3 regions of the Pokkaliibacter sp. CJK22405 genome follow, and region 3 is predicted to be linked to each of the others. Evidence: predicted binding sites of a transcription regulator. Region 3 holds the regulator's gene; each other region holds the start of a gene.
The links. The regulator FliA, encoded in region 3, starts transcription of late flagellar genes. The targets are predictions, from matches to a motif close to CTAAAGTTNNNNNNNNNNCNGCCGATA.

Region 1 (7,398 bases), on a different contig from region 3:
TCCTGAGGTTCGATATAGCTCTTGCGTGCAAGCAGATGACGCTTGCCCATCACCAGCATGGCTTCATAAGTAAAAAGCGGAATGTAGGCCAGATTTGGAGTAGTGACAGGATCTGAAGTGATCACCATATCCAGCTCTCCACGAGTAAGAGCGGGAAGGGGGCTAAAGTTAAAACCACTGGAAAGGTCGAGTTCAACTTCCGGCCAGTTGTCACGGTACTGGTCGATCGTGGGCATTAGCCATTGAAAGCAGCTATGACATTCAATGGCAATATGAAGGCGCCCCGTTTCTCCACCAGCCAGCCTTGCAATATCTCTCTCGGCATTGCGTGCCATTGGCAGAATCTCATCAGCGAGCGTTAGCAAGCGCTGTCCGGCACTGGTGAAGATAAGAGGCTTGGTTTTTCGAATAAAAAGTGAACAGTTGAGCCGGTCTTCCAGATCTTTGATTTGGTGTGACAGAGCGGACTGGGTCAGATGGACTCGTTCGGCCGCTTCTACGAGACTGCCGGTTTCTCGCAAGGCAACCAGAGTACGAAGATGGCGAAGTTCAATCATAAGACTCTCTGCTTCTCACTGTGACATGGTGGCCAAAAGAATCAGACCGGTCATTGTGAAAGCATAGCATGCAATTAGAGAAGTGGAGGCTAAGCAGAAAAGGAGGCACCAATAGATGCCTCCTGTGGGGGTCTAATCAGGTGAGGAGAAACTCAAGCAAGGCTTTCTGGGCATGCAGACGATTAGCGGCCTGAACGAAGACATCTGCACGTGGGTCATCAATCATGTCTTCACTGATTTCTTCACCACGATGTGCAGGCAGACAGTGAAGGAACAGAGCGTCTTTATCAGCCAGATCCATCAGGGCAGGGGTGACCTGGAAGGCAGCAAAAGCCGCTTTGCGTTGTCGTGCCTCTTCTTCCTGACCCATGGAGGCCCAGACGTCAGTGCTCACCAGATGTGAGCCAGCAACGGCTGCCTTGGCATCATAAAAGACTTTGACGCGATCGCCAGCCTGAGCCAGTAACTCGGCACTGGGCTCATAACCTTCAGGACAGGCAATGTGCAGGGTAAAGTCCAACAGCTCAGCTGCTTCAATATAGGAATGGCACATGTTGTTACCATCGCCTACCCAGCAGGCAATCTTGCCCTGAATATCGCCGCGCAGTTCAGCGTAAGTCTGCATATCTGCCAGCAACTGGCAGGGATGGTGATCATCCGTCAGGCCATTGATTACCGGAATAGAGGAGTACTCGGCAAAGCGCTCCACAGCGGCATGGTCAAAGGTACGGATCATGACCGCATCGACCATACCTGAAAGTACACGTGAGGTGTCTTCGATAGGCTCGCCGCGTCCCAGTTGAGTATCTCGCGGTGAAAGAAAAATCGCACCGCCACCAAACTGGATCATGCCTGCCTCAAAGGAAACGCGTGTCCGGGTGGAGGATTTTTCGAAAATCATGCCCAGAACGCGATTTTTGAGTGGCTCGTAGATCTCTCGTCGACGGTGCATGGCTTTGAGTTCTTGTGCACGGGCGATAAGCTGTTTCAGCTCTTGGGGAGAAAGATCCTTGAGGGTCAGAAAATGGCGAATGTTCATGATATCTCTTTACAGTCCGTATACGGCCAATCAGGTGTCCGCCTGAGTATTAAGGCAGTATCTTCATGTCGGTAAGTGATGTGTATTCATGCCGGGAGTGGCATGTCTTAACCTGTAAGCAGCTTTTTAAGCGTTAAACTGCCCGTGTTTCAGCATTTTTCACTGAGGTGTGAAAAAACCGAAAGAGTAGTTTTCTCATGCCTTCCATGATTAATCAATAGGTTATGAGTCTTAAGATTGATCTCATGCAGAGGGATGCTTGGAAAAGCGCTTACCCGCCCCGATATTCGTCACCACAAACAGATTTTATGAAGCCTGACGAGGCAAAGCGGCCTTGTTATACTTCGCCCACACAATTTTGCAGTGAGTAGTCACCATGGAAGTTATTGAGGCAATCAAAAACCAGATTTCTGAGAACGATATCCTTCTCTATATGAAAGGCACGCCACAGTTCCCACAGTGCGGCTTCTCATCACGCACTGTTGAAGCGGTTATGTCTTGCGGACATAAATTCGCTTACGTGAATATTCTGGAGCATCCGGAAATTCGCTCTGAACTGCCAAAATACGCGAACTGGCCGACTTTCCCCCAACTGTGGGTGAAAGGTGAGCTGGTTGGTGGTTGTGATATCGTGACTGAAATGGCCCAGAGCGGTGAGCTTCAGGGCCTGCTCGACGGCGCTGCAGCGACCAAAGAAGCTTGATGATACCGGTGCTTAAGGGCGCCGGATTTGTTGCCCCCAGTGGTTTGGAACTGCTGGGTATTGTCATGTAATGGAGAAACGGAACCATGAGCGTACTCGTTGGAAAACAAGCCCCTGACTTTACTGCAGCAGCGGTACTGGGTGATGGTCAGATCGTTGATACTTTCAATCTGAAAGAAACGATCAAAGGTAAGTATGGTCTGGTATTTTTCTATCCACTGGACTTCACCTTCGTTTGCCCTTCCGAGCTGATCGCACTGGACCATCGTACTGATGCGTTTGCAGAGCGTGGTGTTGAAGTCATCGGTGTTTCTATCGATTCACAGTTTACCCATAATGCATGGCGTAATACTCCCGTCGACAAAGGCGGCATTGGCCAGGTGAAATACACGCTGGTTGCTGACACCAAGCACGAAATCTGCCGTGCCTACGACGTTGAAGCTGCTGATGGTGTTGCTTTCCGTGGTGCGTTCCTGATCGACAAGGACGGTGTTGTTCGCTCCCAGATCGTTAACGACCTGCCTCTGGGTCGCAACATGGAAGAGCTGCTGCGTCTGGTTGACGCTCTGCAGTTCCACGAAGAGCATGGCGAAGTATGCCCAGCTAACTGGAAGAAAGGTGATGCAGGCATGCAGGCCAGCCCTGAAGGCGTGGCAAGCTACCTGTCTGGTAACGCTGACAAGCTTTAATTCTCGGCGTAAGACGAAAAAAGCCCGGTTAATACCGGGCTTTTTTGTTTTTGTAGGATGTTCTGAGCGGGCTCTGTTCTCAGCGAGACTTTATTTAAAGATTCCAGCCACCCAGTGTTCGCCACTGATTCACAATGCTGCAGAAAAGCTCGGCAGTTTTTTCAGCGTCGTAGCGGGCACTGTGGGCGGCGCGCCCATCAAAATCAATTGATGCAGCTTCACAGGCTTTGGCCAGAACGGTCTGACCATAGGCAAGGCCTGCCAGCGTTGCTGTATCAAAACTCGAGAAAGGATGGAAAGGGTTACGCTTGTGATCGCAGCGAGCCACGGCTGCATTCAGGAAATTCAGGTCGAAAGAAGCATTATGTCCGACAAGAATAGCTCTTTTGCAGCCATAGGACTTGATCGACTTACGTACGGGCTTAAAAATGCTGTCCAGCGCTTCGACCTCATTGATCGCCATTGCGATACGATCAGGATCATTCGGGTTGATTCCCGTAAACTCCAGGGCGCTTTGTTCAAGGTTAGCGCCTTCGAAAGGATTAACGTGGCACTCGACGGCTTCCATCGGATAGAGCCAGCCTTGTTCGTCCATGCCGATGACTACTGCTGAGATTTCTAGCAACGCATCCGTGTTGTGGTTGAAGCCTGCGGTCTCTACATCAATAACGACAGGCAGATAGCCGCGGAAACGGTTTGCCATCAAAGCATCAGGAGTGGTCACATTAGTACCTTTTCTTAGAAACAATTGCGCGCGAAGGCATTCTAGCAAGTCCCCGATAGTCAAACAAATAGCGACACCGTTGGTTAAGTTTTTTATCAGGTCGCCGATAACTAAATGGCAGCAGCAACGCTGGCTGATGAGAATAAGCCCAGGTGAGGTGGTTTTAAGCATGAAAACTCTGACGAACAATCCGGCAATGTGGGCTAAACGCTCATGCTTACTGCTTGGGTTGGCGTTTTTCGCCAGTCAGAGCCACGCTGTTACTTTCTCTGCAGGTCTGGAAAATACGGCCTGGAATTTAGAAGCCTCTCCCTTTACCTGTAAACTCAGTCAGACTATTCCTGCGTTCGGTACCGCAACCTTTGAGCGCGAAGCCGGTGAGTCAGTGCTTTTCTATCTGGAGGCCAGCCAGCGTGAATTGCTTAGTGGTCAGGCTGTGTTGCAGGCCGAGTCGCCAGCCTGGCTACCAGGATTTAGCAATACCCGCATTGGACTAGTTAACCTGGATGAAGGTAAGAAGCGGGTCAAAGTAGATTCGAAAGAGGCCAGCATTATGTTGGCATCTTTGCATCAGGGTAAGTTTCCGACCTTCAATGCCCGTTCTTTCTCCCAGAGTCAGGACAGTTTGCGTGTACAGGTATCCTCGGTCAATTTCCAGGATGCCTATAATCGCTACCAAACCTGTATTGCAGGTTTGCTCCCTGTCAATTTCCGTCAGATTGCACGTACCGCCATTTTGTTTAACTCCGATGGTACGGATATGTCGGATGATGCTAAAGATCGTCTGGACATGATTGCTCGTTATATCAGCGTCGATAAGTCGGTGCTGTCGATTTACGTGGATGGTCATGCTGATGCACAAGGGCGCCGATTACTGAACCGTGATCTCTCCAAAAAACGTGCTCAGGCCGTGAGCGACTATCTGGTCAAGAAGGGGATTCCCGAAAGTATGGTAATTACCCGATTCCACGGCGAACGTTATCCGGTCGTGGATAATAAAACTGCAGATCATCGTGCCCGTAACCGTCGTGTGACGATTCGTCTTGATCGGGAAGCCAACTCCAGTAATGGCGAGTTTCCTGAGGAAGATGCGACGCAGACCCAATAAAACTGTCTTGTAATTCTTCGGGTGTGCCCCTACCTATGTTGGATCGTTAACCCTATCGACAACACAGGAAACAAGGATGCGCATTCTGCATACGATGCTGCGAGTTGGTAATCTGCAGCGCTCAATCGACTTCTACACCAATGTACTGGGTATGCATCTGATCCGTGAGTCAGAGAATGCCGAGTACAAATACACCCTGGCTTTTCTTGGTTATGGTCCCGAAAGCGAAACCGCGGTGATTGAGTTGACCTATAACTGGGGTGTGGACTCCTATGATCTTGGCAACGCCTATGGTCACATTGCGATCGAGGCTGACGATATTTACGGCACCTGTGAGCAGATCAAACAGCAGGGTGGCAAAGTGACTCGTGAGCCTGGTCCTGTAAAAGGTGGCTCTACAGTGATTGCCTTTGTTGAAGATCCCGATGGCTACAAAATCGAGCTGATCGAGAAAAAGGGTGTTGGTAGCGGCCTCGGTAATTAAGCACCTGGCCATAGGCAGTTGAATAAAAAGCCGCTCTTAAGAGCGGCTTTTTTTATCCCTGGATATTTTGAGCGTGGTTATCACGTCTTCAGGTTTCTGTCGGGCTAATGAGTGGTTCGGGCTGACGACGTGCGCGTGCCAGTAACCAGCAGAAGGTCAGGACAGCTGCACACAGCCATAAGGCGCCAACGGGCATGGTCCAGAAAGCGTTATCCAGTCCAATCATCTGTGCCAGCCAGCCGGTAAGAAAGGAGAAAGCCTGAGCTCCGAAGGAAACCGAAATGACTGCGGTCCCGGAGAGCAGTGGACCTTTGTGCTGGGCTTCGCCCATCGCCTGTGACAGGAGCATGGGAAACAGTCCGCCAAGACCCAGGCCTAATAAACCATTACCCAGCTCAAGTCCGTGGATGCTTTGGGAAAACTTGAGCATAAAACCACCCACGCCGCACAGAATTGCCATCAACGTCATTAACAGACGGATATTGACCCAACGTAACAGGATGATGAAGCCTAGTCGGCTTATCACCATACCGCCGGTAAAATACATAAAGGCCTGCCGAGCTGTATCACCATCAAAACCCAGTCCGTCCTGGGCATAACTCACAAACCAATTGCCGTTACCCCACTCGATTGCTCCATAACCAAGCATCGCCATTGCCATGGCAAGAAAGAGTGGGATTTTAAGCAGAGCAATAAAACCACCTTGCTGACCGTCACTCTCACCACTGCCTTCCATGAGCGTGTCTGGCAGGAACTGTTGCGCCCACCAGGAGGCAATTGCCAGGAGAATGAGAAAGGTGGCAATCACTCGCAGTGACCAGCGCCAGTCGAGGTCCAGTCCATAGAGTAGGGTTATGAGTCCGGGAACGACCATGGTGCCAAAACTGAAGGTGAAGTCTCCCAGCCCCATCATCGTAACGCGCCTTTTGGCATGAAGTGCCGCAACCAGCGTATGACCGATGGTAAACATCACGGAGGAAAACACGCCAGCCAGTGCTCCACCCAGCAATAACCAGTTCGCCGAATTGACGACTGAGATAAGGCTCAAAAGCAGGGTCAAAATAAGTGAAAGTACAGAGAAGAGTCTCAGAAACGGAAAGCGGGTGATGTACTTTCCGCCGAGAAAAGCACCACCCACCATTCCCAGTGAGAAAACCATGAAGAAGGTGCCCGAAAATACCTTGCTCATGGCCAGCTCTGTCGACATGGCGGGGAGGATCACTCCCCACACCAGGCTGACATGGCCCAACATAAAGTACGCGCAGAAAATAACCAGGGTAACGATAGTGGGCCGACTCATGAGAAGTCCTTGTCAGGCGAGAGGTGCGCGTCAGAAAGAGTTATTTCTTGATCCACTGACCATTGGCATTTTGCACATACTCGCCACCCGAGGCCTTATCGTAGAGACGCTGCCCAATGCGAACTTCCATCACATCCAGCGTGACGCCTGCTGCGGAAGCATTGCGCTGATAGACCTGGCGGCGCTTTTCATTGATGTCATTGACCAGTGAGTCTACCGCGTTATTGCCTTTTACCATGGCAACAAGGTAGCCGCGATTGCTTTCACCGACCAGCCCCTGAGATTTGGCGCTATCAATATCCAGAGCCCAGACCATGGCAGAAAACATCAGGCCGGCCAGAACGCTTACCAGTAAAGAAAATCGTTTCATCGTCATCACACATCCTTAGAACAGATCGCTGTTCTGATCCAGCAGGGTATCAATTTGTCGATCCAGCTTAACCAGTACTTCATGCTCGATCTTGACGTTAAGGTTTATGGTAATTGGCTTCTCCGGAGCCTCTACTCGCACACTTGGGCTACAGCCCGTTAATGCAAGTAGTAGCAAACATGGCAAAGCTAATCTGATCATCATGGCAATCCTTGTGTCAGTTATATCCTGGGCGCCTAAGTGAGTTGGCAACATCATTGGCTGGCGGAGGGGGGGGGGGATTCACCCAGAGACTCCCGAATGCGATCCCCCAGGACGGTATCCAGTTTGCCTGTCATCTGCAGAGATCGTAAGAGCTGCAGAAGGTTCTCTTCAATGTTGATATTAAAGTTCACTAGCCGGCCATCTTCAAAATCAGGATTTC
Region 2 (7,398 bases), on a different contig from region 3:
AAAGCCCCTGCCGCAGGCGATGTCATTTCCGGGCTTGCCGGTGCGCCGGGCATGGCCATTGGCGTCACCCGCCTGAAAGCCGATGAGCGTTTTGAGGTGAGCAAAACCGGTCAGGAGGCTGCTACCGAGCAGCAGGCGCTGAAAGAGGCCATTGCTCAGGTGGATCAGCGTTTAGCCACACGTTCCCAGAGTAATACCAATACCGAGCTTGCGCAGATTCTGGCGATGCATCGTGAGATTCTGGCCGACCCCGCGCTGGAAGATGATGCACTGGCGTACATCAAGCAAGGCTACAGCGCCGCGTGGTCATGGCAGCAAAGCTATGAAGCGCTGGCGAAAATTCAGGCCGACAATAAAGACGTGCTGCTTGCCGAGCGCGCCATTGATATTCGTGACGTCGGCGGCCGTGTGCTGGCAATTCTCTGTGGCAAAGCAGAAGTAACGGTCAGCGATGCGCCGCATATTCTGATCTGCGATGAAATGACGCCTTCCGCCATTGTCGAAATCGACAAAAACGTGGTGCTTGGCGTGGTTTCTGCCGCAGGCGGCGTCACCTCACACGCCGCGATTCTGGCCCGCACTCTGGGCATTCCGTTGCTGGTCGGTTGCGGTGATGCGGTCAAACTGATCGCCGATGGCACGCCCGTCGTGCTCGACTGTGAAAGCCGCTCGCTGTTGGTTAACCCCGGTGATGACAAGCTGGATGCGGCACGGGCTGAAGCTACGCGCCGTGAAGCAGAAGAGGCTGAAGCGGCCGAACACCGTCTTGAGCCTGCGATCATGACCGATGGGCATCACGTGGAAGTGATGGCCAACCTGACAGCGGCCAAAACCACTGAGAGCGCAGTTGAGCAGGGTTGCGATGGTGTTGGTCTGTTCCGCTCCGAGTTTATTTACATGGACTATCCGCAGGAGCCGGATGTAAGCCAGCAGGAAGCCGAGTATGCGCGGGTGCTGGATGGACTGAATGGCCGTCCGCTCATTGTCCGCACGCTGGATGTCGGCGGTGATAAGCCCTTGCCTTACATGCCGATTGCCCGCGAGGAAAACCCGTTCCTCGGTATTCGTGGTGTGCGCCTGTCACTGCGCTATCCCGATACGCTGCGCCGTCAGCTGCGCGCGCTGCTGTCTGCCGCTAAAGGACGTGATCTTCGCATCATGTTCCCGATGGTGACGGACATTACCGAATGGCGTGAAATTCGCGCCCTGTTCAATGACGTTGCCAGCGAGTTTGGTAACCCGGACATCAAGCTCGGCATCATGATCGAGGTGCCATCGGCGGCGATGATGGCCGATGTGTTCGCCAAGGAAGTCGATTTCTTCAGTATCGGCACCAATGACCTGACCCAATATGCGCTGGCGATTGATCGCGGCCATCCGCTGTTGTCGCGTCAGGCCGATGCCCTGCATCCGGCGGTGCTGCGCCTTATCGACACCACCGTTGCCGCCGCCGAAGCCAATGGTATCTGGGTGGGCGTTTGTGGTGAGCTGGCCAGTGACCCGCTTGGCGCCAGCATTCTGGTGGGCCTCGGTGTGAAAGAGTTGTCCATGTCGGCACGGGCGATTGCGCGGGTTAAAGCCCAGCTTCGCAAAATGAGCCTGACCGATGCGCAGGCACTGGCACAGCAAGCGCTTAAATCCGAAAGTGCCGAAGCCGTGCGCGAGCTTTCACCCGATTTTCGGGGACGCGCTCATGACTAGCCCAAACAAACCTATTACGACACTGACACTGAACCCCGCACTGGATTTAACCGTCCAGCTCGGTGAGTTGCAGCCTGGTGAAGTGAACCTCGCGCACGATGGCAATCTGCGTCCGGCGGGCAAAGGTATTAACGTTGCAATGGTGCTGTCTGATCTGGGCAATCAGGTCACGGTCAGTGGCATTCTCGGTCAGGAAAATCGCGCGGCTTTTGATGAACTGTTTCATGAACGCGGCTTTGATAATCGCTTTATTTATGAAGCGGGCAGCACCCGGGTGAACGTCAAACTCTCGGAAACGGGTGGCCGCGTCACCGACATTAATCTGCCCGGCATCATCGTCAGTGATGACACCAAAGCGGCACTCAATCAGCAGCTGGAAGCGCTGGAAGCAGGCTCGGATGTGTTCGTTTTAAGTGGCAGTTTGCCGCGAGGGCTGGCCGCGGATACCTATCACCATCTGATCAATACATTACATCAGGCCGGAAAGCGCGTGGTGCTGGATACCAGCGGCAAGGCGCTGATGGCAGCGGTATCTGCCGCGCCGTGGCTCATCAAACCCAATGTGGAAGAGCTGGAACAGTGGGCAGGACGTGAACTGCCTGAGCAGCAGGATCAGGAACAGGCCGTGCGGGAAATGCTCAAACAGGGCATTACCCATGTGGTGCTGAGTGATGGTGAAAAGGGCGTGCGCTGGTATTCCCGCGAGGGCGCCTGGCAGGCCATTTCGCCGAAAATTGATGTCGTCAGTACCGTCGGTGCGGGCGACAGTCTGGTAGCCGGTTTGACCCATGGGCTCGTCGCCCGGCAGGCCATTCCGGAGGTGCTGCGTCTGGCAACCGCCGTGGCAGCATTGGCAGTAAATCAGGTGGGCGTCGGTGTCTCTGACCCCGACCGACTCGAGCAATTACAACAACAAGTATCAGTAACCCCACTGATGTTTTCCCTTGAGGAGAGCGTATGAATTCCCTATTGATTGTCACCCAATGCCCAAGCGGCATGACGACCAGCCACATGGCTGCCACCGCATTACAACGCGCGGCGGCGGCGCTGAATCTTGAAGTGGCGCTGGAGGTGCATTCCTCCGTGCAGCCTCATCAGCCGTTCAGTTCTTCACAAATTGCCTCTGCCGATGCGGTGATTATCGCCGCCGACGGCAAGGTGGATGTGTCGCGCTTCGCGGGCAAGCCGGTGTATCGCGGCAGTATCAGTGAAGTGATGAGCTCGCCGATCGAATGGCTGCAGAAGGCCATGTCTCAGGCGAGCGTGCAGAGCGGTCAGGCAGCTCCCGTCAGCGCTCCGGTATCAGCGGCGGCCCCTGCGATTGCAGCCTCTGGCGCATCGAAGAAAATCGTCGCGGTGACAGCCTGCCCAACGGGGGTCGCCCATACCTTTATGGCGGCCGAAGCGCTGGAAGCGGCTGGCCGTAAAGCTGGCCACCAGATTAAAGTCGAAACCCGTGGTAGCGTCGGCAGTGGCAACAAGCTCACCGAGAGTGATATTGCCTCGGCCGATCTGGTGATTCTCGCGGTCGATATCGAAGTCGACGGCGCCGAGTTTGCCGGTAAGCCGATCTATCGCACCAGCACCGGCAATGCCCTGAAAAAGTCCGATGAGGTTATCCGTCTGGCATTAAGTGAAGCCAGTGTAGAGCAGGGCGCTTCTGCTTCCGGTGCCACTTCTGCCGATGGCGAAGTGAAAAAAGTCTTTAAGAAAGAAAAAACCGGTGCCTACAAGCACTTGATGACCGGCGTGTCCTTCATGCTGCCGATGGTCGTCGCCGGTGGTTTGATCATCGCGCTGTCGTTTGTCTTCGGTATCGAGGCTTTCAAGGTCGAAGGTACGCTGGCAGCGGCGCTAATGAAAATCGGTGGTGGCTCGGCCTTCGCCCTGATGATTCCGGTATTGGCAGGTTATATCGCTTACTCCATCGCTGATCGCCCCGGTATCGCGCCCGGCATGGTCGGCGGTATGCTCGCCAGCAGCATTGGTGCGGGTTTCCTTGGTGGTATCGTCGCGGGTTTTATTGCCGGTTACGCCGCTAAGTTCCTGGTGGATAACGTCAAGTTACCGAAGAATCTTGAAGCCCTGAAGCCTATTCTGATCATCCCGCTGATTGCCACCCTGGTGACCGGCCTGATCATGATCTACGTGATCGGCGGCCCTGTGGCCTCGGTGATGGCGGCGATGACCGAATTCCTGAAGAGCATGGGTTCCACCAACGCAGTACTGCTGGGCGTGATTATCGGCGCCATGATGTGCTTTGACCTGGGTGGCCCGGTTAATAAAGCGGCGTACACCTTCGGTGTTGGTCTTCTGGCAAGCCAAACCTATGCGCCGATGGCGGCGGTTATGGCATCCGGCATGGTGCCTGCCATCGGCATGGGCATCGCGACTTTCCTGGCGAAGAACCGTTTCACTGCTCAGGAGCAGGAAGCCGGTAAAGCGTCTTTCGTGCTGGGTCTGTGCTTTATCTCTGAAGGGGCGATTCCGTTTGCCGCTCGTGATCCGCTGCGCGTCATTCCTTGCTGTATGGTCGGCGGCGCGGTGACAGGTGCACTGTCCATGCTGGTCAATGCCGAGCTGATGGCGCCTCACGGCGGTATCTTCGTACTGTTTATTCCGAATGCCATTACCCATGTTGGCCTGTATATCGGCACCATCGTGATTGGCTCGCTGATCACAGGCGTCGGCTACATGCTGCTCAAGCAAGCGGCAGCCAACAAAGCGGAAGCAGCCACTGCCTGATTCCGTCACTCAATGAAAAAAGCCCGGGCTTAGTAATAAGCGCCGGGCTTTTTTGTGGCAGAAATACCGTGATTAGTCGTCAGAAGAGCTGGTATCGCCGGAGTCACTGTCTTTGGAATAACTATCGATAAAGTCCTGTAGGCCTTTCTGAACTAAATCGTAGGTAGAGTCGATATTGCTGGAGACATCACCTTCGAGTTTCCCCATCTTGTCGAGCACATCCTTGGCATCTGAAAAGCCCTTATCAATACCGCCCCCAATCAGATCGACAAAATCAGTGAGCGCCGTATCCAGATCTTTCTCCGGATGGTTCTTCATATAACTTTCGAAGAAACTGGTACCGAAGCTGACAATACGCTTGGCGGTATTTTCAGGTGACCAGTAATCATCCTGCTGGCTGGTCTGATAAGGATTGGTCGCACTGGTGCCTGTAGTGGATGACGTCTCTGAGGAACTGTCATCAGTACTGGTGCTATCGCCATCAACCGCTTCGCTGATACGGTCCATCACCGTTTTAAAAGCGAGTTCAAGTGCGCCGGAGCTGTTACCGACAGAGCCGGTATAGACTGACTCCATCAGCTTACGATTAATCTGGTTCTGGTTGTCTTCCATGCTGGTGATACCGTTAATGCCACCAGACTCTTTCTCCGCCTGCTTGGTTTTTGCCGTTGTGGAGGCCTGGCTCGGCAGGCTCGCGGTGTCCTGATAATTGCTGATTTTCATAGAGTCCCTACCTTATTGGTACATGGTGAGTTTCAGGCCATTGACGTGTTAGGAGCACGCTTGCCTGATCACGACCCCGACTGCCTCAAGCCGGTATACGCCTCAATCTGCTTATCGGCCAAACTCTGCAAAGATTGAACAAAAATTAAGCATTATTTTGTTCGTTGCCTGTCGCCGATTTCATTGTCTTAGTTACCTATGGTGACGCCAACCCGATGTGGCCACTCATGTGCTGCAAGAAGTCATGCATTGGTGGAGCAGGGTGCGCTGATATGTCGCAGGGCTCGCTGTGGAATGGCTGCTATGATGCCTGCGCTTGCCATTGACCGGTTACCGAATGCCTCCCGTTTCTCTGCAAAAACAGTCTCGTTCATTCGCTTTTGTTGCGCTACTGGCAATGATGCTGCTCTACGCCATGCCCGTCATAAGTCAGTTGATGAAACCCGGTATGACGATGCACTGTCATGCAGACACAGAAAGCCTGAGCACTCATGACCACAAGGCAAACTCCCTTGATGCGTGCGGTTATTGCACGCTGCTTGGTCATTTGACGGCAGATTTGCCACCACTCTGGTCAGGCATCGCCACGGATTGCCCTTCATCCAGCGTGGCAATCTCAGTCATCAAGGCTATAGCACCTCACAGAAGCTTTCTTTACACCGCTCGCGGGCCACCTGTAGTGAACGCCGTTAACAAAAACCACAGAGTCACTTCTTTTACCTGAGAGCCACACTATGTCAGCCACGCCTGCAACACCGCGCGCCCACTGGATGGGATTATTAGCGCGACTTCATTTTTATATTGGTCTGTTTATTGGTCCTTTTCTGTTTATCGCCGCGTTAACTGGCACCCTTTACGTTCTGACACCACAGATAGAAAACTGGTGGTACAGCGATGCGCTGACTACAACATCTGTGGGTGAGCCTCAACCGATAGCGGCACAGATAGAAGCCGCGCAAAAAGTGGTCGGGTCGAATGCCAGCCTTTTTGCCGTCCGTCCGGGTCTCAACCCCGGGTCCACGTCCCGGGTCATGTACAGCGAAGCGGGGCTTGGCAGTTCTGAATCGCGCGCGATTTTCATTGATCCGGTCACACTGGCAGTGAAAGGCGATATGACGGTATACGGCACCAGTGGCGTATTACCACTTCGTACCACCCTGGATTACCTTCATCGCAATCTGCTGCTGGGAGATATTGGCCGAAACTACAGTGAGCTTGCCGCCTCGTGGATGTGGATTGCAGCATTGGCAGGTATCGGGCTGTGGCTACAGCAGCGCCGGAAACTGGCCAAAGCGAAAGGCTCAAAGAATGAGGGACTGAAACGCCAGCGCAATCACAGCTTGATGGGGCTTTGGATTGCCCTGGGTTTGCTATTCTTCTCCGCGACGGGGCTAACATGGTCAAAATGGGCGGGTGACCGAATTGATTCCCTGCGTACCGAGCTTAATTGGGTGACGCCTTCGGTATCGCGCAATCTTCAAACCAGTGCGTGTAACACCCCTGTCGCGGCGCATCATGATCACAACGCCATGCAGATTGCTAATCCGGTTGAGCCTTTTTCAGTCGCGCCGGATGCGTTTGATGGCATTCTGACGATAGCCAGAAAAGGTGGCATTGACGCTAATCTGCTGGAGATCAGGCCTCCTCATAAAGCCGACCAGGCATGGCTGGTTCGGGAAGTGGACCGTTCATGGCCGACGCAGGTCGATACCGTCGCGATTGATGGCGCAACCGGGCACATTACCAGCCGAGCGGACTTTGCCACATTCCCGCTGATTGCCAAGCTGATTCGATGGGGAATTGATGCCCACATGGGCGTGTTATTTGGTCTGCCCAATCAGCTGATTCTGGCGGCCTTCGGTATTACGATGATGCTGCTGATCATCACCGGTTACCGTTTGTGGTGGAAGCGACGCCCACCTGCAGGCGCCCCACTCAAGACACTGTTGGAAAGCTGGCTAAAGCTTGGCTATTTAGGTCGTGCGTTGGTGCTGTTTATCGCCGGGATACTGGGCTGGTGTTTACCGGTCATGGGAGTCAGCCTGATTGGCTTTATCCTGATCGATATTGTCAGAACGTTGCTGGCAACTGCAGACCGGCGTGAAGTGCAACCGGGTTAAATGGATGAAAAGAAAAAACGACAGCCTTCTGCTGTCGTTTTTGTTTAGGCAATCAGAATAAGACTAGATAAGACCCAGTCCTGCCATGGCGGATTTGATCGCAGCTTTG
Region 3 (7,398 bases):
TTATTTTTTGATCTTCTTTCTTAGATTGATCCTGCTGCTCGAAATCGTGCGTAATCCCGGAGATGAAATCGACCTGACTGGCCATACGAACCATATTTACCAGACTGGCTTCGACCTCTGTCACCATCGCAATAACGCGGCGAATCAGCTGACCTGTCAAATCCTGATAGCCTTGCGCCATCAAAATTTCAGTCAGGTGAGAGTGAAGCGAGCTCGATCCATCCTCAACGGTTTTCAGGAAATCAGAAGTGCGCATATAGAGCTCTTTGAATGCCTTGGCATCCATCTCCCGCTTGACCAGTTTTTCCCAGTCAGTGCGAAGAAGCTCAGCCTGATTACCCAGTTTTTCAGCTACCGGCATACTGACATCCACCATATCCATGGTTTTGTTCGCAGCAGTCGCTGTCAGCTCAATGACATAATTCAGTCTCTCGGAAGCGTCCTGAATGTTTTTGACATCGTCAGAACCTGCTACCAGAGCATTGTTCTCGAAGTCAGAGTGAAACGATTTGATGGATTCGTGAAGAGCACGAGTCAGGCGCCCTACTTCATGAAACAGCGCTTCGTTACGAGCTTCGCTCAAACGGTGAATCACACTGATGGCTCGACTGAAGTCACCTTGCTCCAGATGCCCCATGATCTCTTCACCACCCCGTAACAGGGTCTGCTCAAATCCTTGCAGATCCACTTTTTCTTCACCGGACATAACGGGGCACCTTATTTAGGAAGTCGCATCAATACGCTCAAAGATTTTCTCGATTTTTTCCTTCAGCACAGCTGCAGTAAAAGGCTTAACCACATAACCATTAACCCCAGCCTGAGCTGCAGCAATGATCTGCTCACGTTTAGCTTCTGCAGTCACCATGAGAACAGGCAAGCGCACCAATTTAGGATCAGCGCGCACAGCCTTTAGAAGATCTATTCCGGTCATCCCGGGCATATTCCAGTCGGTAACGAGGAAATCAATGCCTCCTGACTTCAATATGGGTAATGCAGTACTGCCGTCATCGGCCTCTACCGTATTGGTAAAGCCAAGATCACGCAGCAGGTTTTTGATGATCCGTCTCATTGTTGAAAAGTCATCGACAATGAGAATCTTCATATTTTTATCCAAGGCAACCTCCGTCATGCCCCAACGGCTGAGCCCAAAGCTCTCTTAAAAATTAGTTTATTCACAATTCTGCACAAGCTGAGTTTTATACCTGAAGCTGCCAACCTGACAACTTTGCGCGCAACCTGGCAGCCGCTTGGCTGTGAATCTGGCTGACACGCGACTCACTCACCCCCAGAACCGCACCAATTTCCTTGAGATTGAGCTCTTCGTCATAGTACAGCGATAACACTAAACGCTCCCTTTCGGGTAACAGTTCAATGGCTTTAGCCAGCGCACCGGCAAAAGCATCCCGCTGATGCTCCGCTTCGGGAGACTCTGAATCTCCAGCGATTTGCACGCCGGGACCATCCTCTTCCTGCTCGGTGATTTCTTCATAACTGAACAGCCGCGTTGACGAGCTGTCCTGAAGCATAGCGTAATATTCATCCAGCGAGACACCGAGTTCAGCCGCCACCTCATAATCTTTGGCGTCACGACCATAGGTTGACTCGATCTGCTGAATAACTTCGCTTACGCGTCGCGCATTTCGATGAACAGAGCGTGGAGACCAGTCTCCTTTACGCACTTCATCGATGATAGCCCCACGGATACGAATGCCAGCATAGGTTTCAAAACTGGCTCCCTTGCTCGCATCATATTTCCGCGAAGCCTCAATTAGGCCAATCATTCCTGCCTGAATAAGGTCCTCGACCAGAACACTTGATGGAAGTCTGGCTAGCAGGTGATGCGCTATTCGCTTAACCAAGGGCGCATAACGAGTCACCAGATCCTGGCTTGATGAAGGATACAACTGGTTATACATGAGATTCCTTATAACCACTTGGACAGTTTCAGGAAATACGAATTACGTTAACCAACGATGACACAAATTCACCTGAATACAGTTACAGGTCAATAGCAACCGTACTCAGGAGGCGCCAAACAGCGTCGTTATCCTGTCCTGCTGAATTCACCGACGGGACGCGCATTCACCGTCGCGGGAACCAGATTATCAATAGCATGTACTGCCCGGCTGATCAGGTTCCCCTGAGTTGCCAGAGAAAGATCATCGGGGACTTGCTGTCCATCTGTAATATAGGCAACTTTGAGCGCATGTTCGATGACAACACTCAAAACTTCACCAAGATTCACGGCTTCATCCACCTTGGTGATCACACTGCCCTCTAGACCAAGAGGGCGGTAGGACTGATACGCAGAGCGCAGCACCTGCGCCTGACTGGTACTTGGAAGTACCAGCAACTTACGAAGTTTCATACTGACCTGACTTAACTGGCGCAGCTGTTTGTCTCGATGCACATCCTGTGCGCTCATTCCGGCCGTATCCACCAGAACAAGATGCTTGTCACGCAGAGACTTGAGCGTCTCATTGAGCGTCTGACGCTCATCCACAACTCTGACAGGAACATCAAGAATATGTCCAAAGACACGCAGCTGCTCGTGAGCAGCAACGCGATAGCAATCTGTCGTAACCAGAGCCAAGCCAGCACTTCCGTGCTTTAGCACATACCTGGCTGCGAGTTTACCAATGGTGGTTGTCTTTCCACTACCCGTTGGCCCAACCAGTGCGAAGACCCCGCCACCGTCGACAACATCATTCTCGTATGTAGAGAGATGCCCAGCCAACTTAGCAAGCACAGCACGCCATGCCTGTTTAGGCTCAGAGACCTCATCACATACTTTAATGAGCTGACGCGAAAGAGCGACATTAAAGCCCATTTTATGCAGTCGTGTCTGAATCTGTATTTGCAGAGGCTTACTGCGCTCCGAAAAGCTTGCAGGCTTTTGACTAGCCTTCATCTGCTTTTCAAGCAGACCTTTTAACTGCTCGATCTCACCGCGCATTGAAGTTATGACATCAGATCGCTCGTTGAACACGGGCTCTGGCTGACGCACAGGTACTGAAGGAGGAAGATCAGGAATCTGCGACCAATGAACATCCTGCTGTCGGGATACAGGAGCAGTTGCCTTAGGCGGCTCGACAGGCTCACTTGGGGAAAGCCTGCCATGAGCAGTATAAGTATCACTCCCCTCTTCCTCATCCATCGACTGCGACATTGAGACGGGCTCAAAAGGAGGCTTAGATGGCATTGGGGAGGAGGCAGGAGCATCCGGCACTACGCGTAAATGATCACCATTCTGCTGGCGTTGGCGCTCTTTTCGCTCACTTTCAAGACGCTTTAACAGTGCTGCTACGGATTCTTTATCAAGACCTTTGCCTGATGTTGGAAGCCCTTCATGGATTTTTCCCTGACGAGCCTGTTGCTCATGCGCCCGCTGTCGAAGGGAGGCCGCCGAAGGTATAGATTCACTATACGCCGTGGGGGGTTTTGCCGGGGCCTGCGGCTCAGGCTGTAGCGGAGACTCTGACTTTTCAGGTGGCTCGTAATTGATTGCCACCATGATCTCAACGCCGCCTGCTACCCGCTTGTTCGACAAAATAACGGCATCAGGTCCGACTTCTTGCCGAACCTGTCGCATTGCCTGTCGCATATCGGGAGCAAAAAAGCGTTTGATTTTCAAAGCCTTCCCCCGAAATTTGTGCGTGCGGATAGTTTTCTCATTACGCCATTAAAACCCGATATTGAAAATCGTGCCAGCAATTAACCACCAACCGTCGCCACAATGGTAATTTGCTTGTTCTCAGGTATCTCTTGATAAGACAACACATGAATCACCTGGCTACCATAACGGACAAATTTTGCCATCAACATACGAAGCGGTGCCGCCACCAGAAGAATTGCCGGACGACCCTGCATTTCCTGATTTTGCGCCGCTTGCTGGAGTGACTGCTGCAGTCGCTCAGCCATACCAGGCTCAAGTATTAATCCGTCTTCCGTATTTTGCTGACTCTGCTGGTATGACTTAAGCAAAATCTGCTCCAGTTTCGGATCAAGCGTCATAACCGGCAGCTCAGGCTGAGTACCATTAATGTTTTGAATAATCAGTCGAGCAAGTGCTATACGTACTAAAGATGTCAGCTGACCCGGATCTTTCGTCCGAGCAGCCGCTTCCGTAAGGGCTTCCGCGATCGTTCGAATATCACGAACCGGCACCTGCTCACGCAAAAGATTTTGCAGCACCTTGAGAACAATACTAATAGATAGCAAACCCGGCACCAAGGATTCAACCAGCTTCGGTGCATTTTTCGCAAGATTATCAAGAAGATGCTGAACTTCCTCATGACCAATCAACTCAGCAGAGTGGTCATGCATTACCTGATTAAGATGCGTCGCGATCACGGTTGCCGGATCCACCACAGTGTAGCCCATGGTTTGAGCATGATCTTTCTGAGCAGGTTCAATCCACAACGCTTCCAATCCAAAGGCCGGATCACGGGTTTCAATTCCCCGCAGAGTACCGAATACCTGCCCCGGATTAATTGCCATTTCCTTATCTGGATAAATCTCTGCCTCACCGACCGTGACCCCCATCAGGACAATACGATACCCGCCAGGCATCAAATCAAGGTTGTCGCGAATATGAACAGAAGGCACAAGAAATCCCAGATCCTGTGAAAGCTTTTTTCGAATACCTTTGATTCGAGTAAGCAGTTGTCCACCCTGACTTTTATCCACAAGAGGAATAAGTCGATAGCCCACTTCCAAACCAATCATGTCCAACGGGCCGACATCATCCCAGCTCAGCTCACGCTGCTCAGTAGTCTCCGAAGGCGCCTGTTTCGGCTTCTGGGCCTCAAGCGCCTTGGCTTCCGCCTGCTGCTTACTGCGTTTATCCGCGATATAGGCCAGCGCTCCTGTTCCTGCCGCCAAGCCTAAGAATGAAACATGCGGCATTCCTGGCACCAGCCCCATAATGGCCATAATCCCCGCCGTCACCGCCAGCGCTTTAGGTGAAGCAAAGACCTGAGTACCAATCTGAACGCCCACATCTTCAGCCGCACTAACACGAGTCACGATGACAGCGGCCGCGGTGGAGAGCATCAAAGAAGGAATCTGGGCGACAAGGCCGTCACCGATGGTGAGAAGAGTATAAATCTGAACGGCATCACCAAAGGCCAGGCCATGCTGAATCATCCCGATAAGCAAACCACCAATGATATTGATAAACAGGATAAGAATACCGGCAACGGCATCACCACGAACAAACTTACTGGCACCGTCCATAGAGCCGTAGAACTCAGCTTCCTGAGTAATCTCTTTACGTCGGGCCTGCGCTTGCTCCTGATTAATAAGACCCGCGTTGAGATCCGCATCGATGGCCATCTGTTTACCAGGCATAGCATCCAGAACAAAGCGGGCGCTGACTTCCGAGATACGACCAGCACCTTTGGTAACGACCACGAAGTTAATAATCATCAGGATCGCGAAAACCACCAGACCAACTACGTAGTTACCACCGATCACGACCTCACCGAAGGCAGCAATAACCTTACCGGCCGCATCACCACCGTCATGACCGTAAAGCAGTACCACACGGGTCGAAGCCACGTTTAGCGCCAGTCGCAGTAACGTTGCGACAAGAAGCACAGTGGGGAAGACGCCAAAATCCAACGGCCGCAGCACGTAGATGCTGATCAGCAGAATGACCAGAGACAGCGCAATATTGAAGGTAAAGAAAACGTCGAGCAGAAACGGCGGCATGGGCAACGTCATCATTGCCAGCAACACCAGCAAGACGATAGGAACCCCTAATCCTCCTTGGCTGAAAGACCTCAGAGTCGATACTACTTGCGCGCGGTTTATAGCCATTAAGGAACAATGCCAGATGAGTGCACTGTTAGCATACGCAAAACACCTGATCTCGCAACCGCGAAGCCACCTCTACCTGTGTAACTTCCAAGGATTTTCAGACAGTTAGTCGTGTTGCAGTTCGGTAGGAATCTCGTAAGAGGAAGGCTCCAGCGGACGCGGCCCCTGACGACGTTTCCACGCACGCAGATGGGTTACATAGGCCAACACTTGCGCCACGGCAAAATACAACCCTGTTGGAATCTCCTGATCAAGCTCAGTATTGTAATAAATCGCACGAGCAAGCTCTGGCGCTTCCAGCATCGGGATCTCGTGAGCCTGTGCGATCTCCCTGATTTTAAGAGCGCTGTGCTCCTCGCCCTTTGCCAGCAAAATTGGCGCACGATTGCCGCCAGCATACTGTAAGGCAACGGCGTAATGGGTCGGGTTAGTAATAACCACGTCAGCCTTAGGCACATTAGCCATCATGCGACGAAACGCCATCTCACGCTGCATTCGACGGATACGGCCTTTAATCTCGGGGTTACCCTCCGAGTTTTTCATTTCGTCTTTGACTTCCTGCTTGGTCATTTTCAGTTTCTTGATGTACTGATACTGCTGAAAAGGCACATCAATCAGTGAAATCAATACAAGCGATGAAGAGAGCCAAAGAAAGCCCCACAGGATGATATCGAGACCATTCTGAATCGACACATCGACATCTTGTCGCGCCATCAATAGTAGCGTTTCCTGATCAGAGCGAATCACCATCACCGCCACACCGGCCACAACGACAAACTTGGCAAATGCTTTCAGAAGCTCAATCAGGGAGTTAACCGAGAACATCCGCTTCAGTCCCGAAAGCGGATTTAGCTTACTGAGCTTCGGCATCAGAGCTTCACCACTGAAGTTCCACCCCCCCATTAACACCGAAGCAGCAATCGCGGCAAAGAAAAGTCCGATCAGCAAACCAAGCACTGACATCAGCGCTTCCTCTACGCTTTTTTCAAGATGGGCAAACATCATGTAGGGATCAGTCGTAGCGGTGTAATCCAGCTCAAGGTTAAAACGCATTAAGCGAATGAAGGCATCCACGACTTCAGGTCCAAAAAACAGCATGAAGCTGCCGCTAACAACCAACAGAACCGTTGTTGTCAGCTCACGGGATCGGGGAACATCACCTTTACGTCGCGCCTCTTCCAGACGCTTGCTTGTTGGCTGTTCTGTTTTTTCCTGATCTTGATCTGACATCAGGAAGCTCCGAGGTAGACCTTAATTTTATCGAATGCTTCCAGCATCAGGTTCTCCTGCTGCCAGAGCATATCCGACATGCTTGCCCAAAAAATAATCAGGCCAAAAACCAAAAGAAACGCAAAACCGATAGCGAAAATATTCAGCTGCGGAGCCGCTTTGGTAATCACCCCAAGACAGAGGTTAACCAGAAGCAAAGCGACCATACCAGGCAATGACAATGACAGCCCGCTGGCAAACAGCCAGGTTCCGGACTGGGCTATCAGCCAGTAGGTATCGACCTGCGGCCACTGGCCTACCGGTATCCAGATAAAACTGTTAGCCAACATCTGCAGAATGGTCAAA

Region 1: ACKC9G_RS07150 (flagellar protein MotY) is a predicted target of FliA. The motif match lies at 3,795-3,821, and genes of this name have one in related genera.
Region 2: ACKC9G_RS01145 (DUF5610 domain-containing protein) is a predicted target of FliA. The motif match lies at 5,282-5,308, and genes of this name have one in related genera.

What each region holds. Positions count from the first base shown of each region.
Region 1 is NZ_JBKKHQ010000011.1:29,355-36,752, reverse strand. Features, by position in the region: gene ACKC9G_RS07175 (LysR family transcriptional regulator) at 1-557, opposite strand, end outside; gene argF (ornithine carbamoyltransferase) at 694-1,596, opposite strand; gene grxD (Grx4 family monothiol glutaredoxin) at 1,973-2,299, shown strand; gene ACKC9G_RS07160 (peroxiredoxin) at 2,386-2,988, shown strand; gene rnt (ribonuclease T) at 3,083-3,691, opposite strand; gene ACKC9G_RS07150 (flagellar protein MotY) at 3,882-4,820, shown strand; gene gloA (lactoylglutathione lyase) at 4,897-5,304, shown strand; gene ACKC9G_RS07140 (MFS transporter) at 5,393-6,604, opposite strand; gene ACKC9G_RS07135 (YdbL family protein) at 6,645-6,974, opposite strand; gene ACKC9G_RS07130 (YnbE family lipoprotein) at 6,990-7,178, opposite strand; gene ACKC9G_RS07125 (YdbH domain-containing protein) at 7,229-7,398, opposite strand, start outside.
Region 2 is NZ_JBKKHQ010000001.1:230,138-237,535, reverse strand. Features, by position in the region: gene ptsP (phosphoenolpyruvate--protein phosphotransferase) at 1-1,701, shown strand, start outside; gene pfkB (1-phosphofructokinase) at 1,694-2,662, shown strand; gene ACKC9G_RS01150 (PTS fructose-like transporter subunit IIB) at 2,659-4,446, shown strand; gene ACKC9G_RS01145 (DUF5610 domain-containing protein) at 4,519-5,169, opposite strand; gene ACKC9G_RS01140 (DUF2946 domain-containing protein) at 5,507-5,893, shown strand; gene ACKC9G_RS01135 (PepSY-associated TM helix domain-containing protein) at 5,904-7,289, shown strand; gene dapA (4-hydroxy-tetrahydrodipicolinate synthase) at 7,353-7,398, opposite strand, start outside.
Region 3 is NZ_JBKKHQ010000008.1:67,371-74,768, reverse strand. Features, by position in the region: gene ACKC9G_RS04875 (protein phosphatase CheZ) at 1-706, opposite strand, end outside; gene cheY (chemotaxis response regulator CheY) at 722-1,114, opposite strand; gene ACKC9G_RS04865 (RNA polymerase sigma factor FliA) at 1,197-1,916, opposite strand; gene flhF (flagellar biosynthesis protein FlhF) at 2,045-3,634, opposite strand; gene flhA (flagellar biosynthesis protein FlhA) at 3,715-5,823, opposite strand; gene flhB (flagellar biosynthesis protein FlhB) at 5,929-7,053, opposite strand; gene fliR (flagellar biosynthetic protein FliR) at 7,053-7,398, opposite strand, start outside.